One region of the Streptomyces sp. NPDC052396 genome, then DNA from elsewhere that is predicted to be linked to it. Evidence: predicted binding sites of a transcription regulator. Region 1 holds the regulator's gene; the other holds the start of a gene.
The links. Region 1 encodes HrcA, which represses chaperone genes, less so after heat shock. Its sites were predicted from a motif close to TTNGCACTCNGNNNNNCNGAGTGCNAA; they were not measured.
Positions count from the first base shown of each region.

Region 2: a site for HrcA is predicted at 1,511-1,537, ahead of groL (chaperonin GroEL). Genes of this name have one in related genera too.

Region 1 covers NZ_JBIUAW010000001.1:339,025-341,423, forward strand. The annotation lists gene ACIHFE_RS01585 (MBL fold metallo-hydrolase) at 1-352, opposite strand, end outside; gene hrcA (heat-inducible transcriptional repressor HrcA) at 550-1,566, shown strand; gene dnaJ (molecular chaperone DnaJ) at 1,567-2,399, shown strand, end outside.
Region 2 covers NZ_JBIUAW010000006.1:138,285-140,683, reverse strand. The annotation lists gene groL (chaperonin GroEL) at 1-1,349, opposite strand, end outside; gene ACIHFE_RS17220 (cold-shock protein) at 1,656-1,859, opposite strand; gene ACIHFE_RS17215 (MoaD/ThiS family protein) at 2,304-2,399, opposite strand, start outside.

The DNA.
Region 1 (2,399 bases):
TGGCGTCCTCCCGCAGCTCGCCGGGCGAGTGCCGCAGCAACTCGGCCAGCCCCACCGCCCCATACACCTGCGCCCCGGGAAAGGCCGCCGTGCCCAGGACGTGATCGAAATGCGAGTGGGTGAGTGCGATATGCGTCACGGGCAGCGCGAACAGCGCCGTCACCTCTTCGCGGATCTCCGCCCCCTCGCGCAGGGTGGACCCGGTGTCCACCACCAGCACCCCGGCCTCACCCGCGATGGCCCCGACGGTGGCGTCCCAGCCAGGCATCCTGCGGCGCACGACGCCTGGCGCCAGCTGCTCCCAGCGCGCCCCCGCGCGCTGCTCCTGGGGTTCTTCCCCACTGGTTTCCATGGCAGGAACCTAGTGGTGTCGCGGTACGGTTGCCCGCCCGGAGCCCACGTCACAATGGGCGGCCCTTGCCGTGGCCGTGGTGCCCGGCCGTACACTTGCGGAAGGGTTCTGGCACTCGTGACCATTGAGTGCCAAGGCAAGGAGCCCCGGCAAGACCCGTAAGACGGCTGCAGGTCGCTGGACTGGAGGTGCGCGAGATGCTGAGCGAACGCAGGCTCGAGGTACTGCGCGCCATCGTCCAGGACTATGTGGGCACCGAGGAGCCGGTTGGCTCCAAGGCGCTGACCGAGCGGCACCGGCTGGGGGTCTCCCCGGCCACGGTGCGCAATGACATGGCCGCCCTGGAGGACGAGGGCTTTATCGCTCAGCCGCACACCAGCGCGGGCCGCATCCCCACCGACAAGGGCTACCGGCTGTTCGTCGACAAGCTGGCCGGCGTCAAGCCGCTGACCGGCGCCGAGCGCCGGGCCATCCAGAGCTTCCTGGACGGCGCGGTCGACCTCGACGACGTGGTGGGACGTACGGTGCGGCTGCTGGCGCAGCTGACCCGGCAGGTCGCGGTGGTGCAGTATCCGTCGCTGACCCGCTCCACCGTCCGCCATGTGGAACTGCTCGCGCTGGCCCCGGCCCGGGTGATGCTGGTGCTGATCACCGACACCGGCCGGGTCGAGCAGCGCATGGTCGACTGTCCGGCCCCGGTCGGCGAGACCACCCTGGCGGACCTGCGTGCCCGGCTCAACAGCCGGGTGGTGGGCCGGCGCTTCACCGAGGTGCCGCTCCTGGTGCAGGACCTCCCCGAGTCCTTTGAGCCGGATGATCGCGGAACCGTTTCTACGGTCCTGTCCACGCTCCTGGAGACGCTGGTGGAGGAGACCGAGGAGCGGCTGGTCATCGGCGGCACCGCCAATCTCACCCGCTTCGGCCATGACTTCTCACTGACCATCCGGCCGGTGCTGGAGGCGCTGGAGGAGCAGGTGGTGCTGTTGAAGCTGCTCGGCGAGGCCACCGACTCCCGGATGACGGTGCGCATCGGTCATGAGAACGACCACGAGGGGCTGAACTCCACATCGGTCGTCGCGGTCGGCTACGGTTCGGGCGGCGAGGCCGTCGCCAAACTCGGCGTGGTCGGACCGACCCGCATGGATTACCCCGGAACGATGGGAGCGGTACGCGCAGTGGCACGTTACGTCGGACAGATCCTGGCGGAGTCGTAAGTGGCCACGGACTACTACGCGGTCCTGGGCGTACGGCGTGATGCCTCGCAGGACGAGATCAAGAAGGCCTTCCGCCGTCTCGCGCGCGAGCTGCACCCGGATGTGAACCCGGACCCCAAGACGCAGGAGCGGTTCAAGGAGATCAACGCCGCCTACGAGGTGCTCTCCGACCCGCAGAAGAAGCAGGTCTACGACCTCGGCGGCGACCCGCTGTCCGCCTCCGGCGGCGGTGCGGGAGCCGGCTTCGGCGGCGCGGGCTTCGGCAACTTCTCCGACATCATGGATGCCTTCTTCGGCCAGGCGGCCCAGCGCGGGCCCCGCTCGCGCACCCGCCGCGGCCAGGACGCCATGATCCGGATCGAGGTCACCCTGGACGAGGCCGCCTTCGGCACCACCAAGGAGATCCAGGTCGACACCGCCGTGGTCTGCACCACGTGCAGCGGTGAGGGTGCCGCCCCCGGCACCTCCGCGCAGACCTGTGACATGTGCCGGGGCCGTGGCGAGGTCTCCCAGGTCACCCGCTCCTTCCTGGGCCAGGTCATGACCTCCCGGCCCTGCCCCCAGTGCCAGGGCTTCGGCACCGTGGTCCCCACCCCCTGCCCGGAGTGCGCGGGCGACGGCCGGGTGCGCTCCCGCCGCACCCTGACCGTGAAGATCCCGGCCGGTGTGGACAACGGCAACCGCATCCAGCTGGCCGGCGAGGGCGAGGTCGGCCCCGGCGGTGGCCCGGCCGGCGACCTCTATGTGGAGATCCACGAGACGAAGCACCCGGTCTTCCAGCGCCGCGGCGACGACCTGCACTGCACGGTCACCATCCCGATGACCGCGGCCGC
Region 2 (2,399 bases), on a different contig from region 1:
TGCTTCAGCGGGGCCTCCAGGGCCAGCTTGACGGCGTTGGCACCGGTGGCCTCGTCGCCCTCGAGCTCCAGCTTCTCGAAGACCGCGGACGCCTGGAGCAGGGCCACGCCACCACCGGCGACGATGCCCTCCTCGACGGCGGCCTTGGCGTTGCGCACCGCGTCCTCGATGCGGTGCTTGCGCTCCTTGAGCTCGACCTCGGTGGCGGCACCGGCCTTGATGACGGCCACGCCGCCGGCCAGCTTCGCCAGACGCTCCTGGAGCTTCTCGCGGTCGTAGTCCGAGTCGCTGTTCTCGATCTCGGCGCGGATCTGGTTGACGCGGCCCTGGACCTGGTCGCTGTCACCGGCACCGTCGACGATGGTGGTCTCGTCCTTGGTGATGACGACCTTGCGGGCGCGGCCGAGCAGGTCGAGACCGGCGTTCTCCAGCTTGAGGCCGACCTCCTCGGAGATGACCGTGCCGCCGGTGAGGATGGCAATGTCACCCAGCATGGCCTTGCGGCGGTCGCCGAAGCCCGGGGCCTTGACGGCGACGGACTTGAAGGTGCCGCGGATCTTGTTGACCACCAGGGTCGACAGGGCCTCGCCCTCGACGTCCTCGGCGATGATCAGCAGCGGCTTGCCGGACTGCATGACCTTCTCCAGCAGCGGGAGCAGGTCCTTCACCGAGGAGATCTTGGAGTTGACGATCAGGATGTACGGGTCCTCGAGAGAGGCCTCCATACGCTCCATGTCGGTGGCGAAGTACGCCGAGATGTAGCCCTTGTCGAAGCGCATACCCTCGGTGAGCTCCAGCTCCAGACCGAAGGTCTGGGACTCCTCGACGGTGATGACGCCTTCCTTGCCGACCTTGTCCATGGCCTCGGCGATCAGCTCGCCGATCTGGGTGTCGGCGGCGGAGATGGAGGCGGTGGAGGCGATCTGCTCCTTGGTCTCGACCTCCTTGGCCTGGTCGAGCAGGGCGCCGGAGACAGCCTCGACGGCCTTCTCGATGCCGCGCTTCAGGGCCATCGGGTTGGCGCCGGCGGCCACGTTGCGCAGGCCCTCGCGGACCAGTGCCTGGGCGAGGACGGTCGCGGTCGTCGTGCCGTCACCGGCGACGTCGTCCGTCTTCTTCGCGACCTCCTTGACCAGCTCGGCGCCGATCTTCTCGTACGGGTCCTCGAGCTCGATCTCCTTGGCGATGGAAACACCATCGTTGGTGATCGTGGGGGCGCCCCACTTCTTCTCGAGGACGACGTTCCGGCCCTTGGGGCCGAGGGTGACCTTGACGGCGTCGGCGAGCTGGTTCATCCCGCGCTCGAGACCGCGCCGTGCCTCCTCGTCGAACGCGATGATCTTGGCCATGTGAAGTGGTCCTCCCAGGACTGGGGTGGAGTGCTCCGGACCGCTCTGGCGCCCGCGACGGACGGCCCGCGGGCCCGGCGGTTCCTTGCCCCGCCTGACGCGCCGACCTCACCGACGGTCCAAATCTGTCACTCTCACTTGGAGAGTGCTAAGCCCAATCATTAGCACTCGGGGTAGGTGAGTGCAAGCCACTCGGGGATATCTCCGGGGCGCCGTCCGGGGTGCGCGCGGGTACACGAAGGGCCCGCACCCCATGGGTGCGGGCCCTCGCTCGAGCCTGATGACCGGGTGGTCGATGCGCCGCGGTCAGGCGGTCACCTTCACCATGTCCGCCTGAGGCCCCTTCTGGCCCTGCGAGATCTCGAACTCGACCCGCTGCCCCTCCTCGAGGGTGCGGTAGCCGTCCATCTGAATCGCGCTGTAGTGGACGAAAACATCCGCACCACCGTCGACCGCGATGAAGCCGTAGCCCTTCTCCGCGTTGAACCACTTGACGGTGCCCTGAGCCATGCCTAACTCCCCTATTACTGGCCCTTGCACAGGACCGCACTTCGCGGACCCGGGTCAGACCTCACCCCCGAGAGGTTGGGGGTGTGCGCCGGAACGCGTCGACCGCGGCTGAATGTATCTGTACGGATGCCGTCCGCAACAGGTCAGACGGACGAGAAATCCCATGGCAACCCAAGGCTAATAACCGGCCAACTCGGGGTGAGCCAGGGCAAGTCGGGCCGGGCATACCCGGCCAACCCGACAAATCGCTCGCGTATTTCTCGCGCAACTTGACGAGTTCTCATATGCGTTCGGCACTGACACCGATGGGGGAACGCCCCAACTGTATCGCGCTTCAACAGCCGGAATCGCCCCGTCCGTTTAACGGGCGGGGCGATTCCGGTATCCGTGCAGGAAGGTTGCGAAACTTGTCGGCTGTTCCTCAGCCGCGGGCCCGGCTGTTCCTCAGCCGCCGGCCACCGCCGGGATGATGGAGACACCCGCGCCGTCCGGGATCACCGCCCCCAGGCCGCCCTCGAAGCGGACGTCGTCGTCATTGAC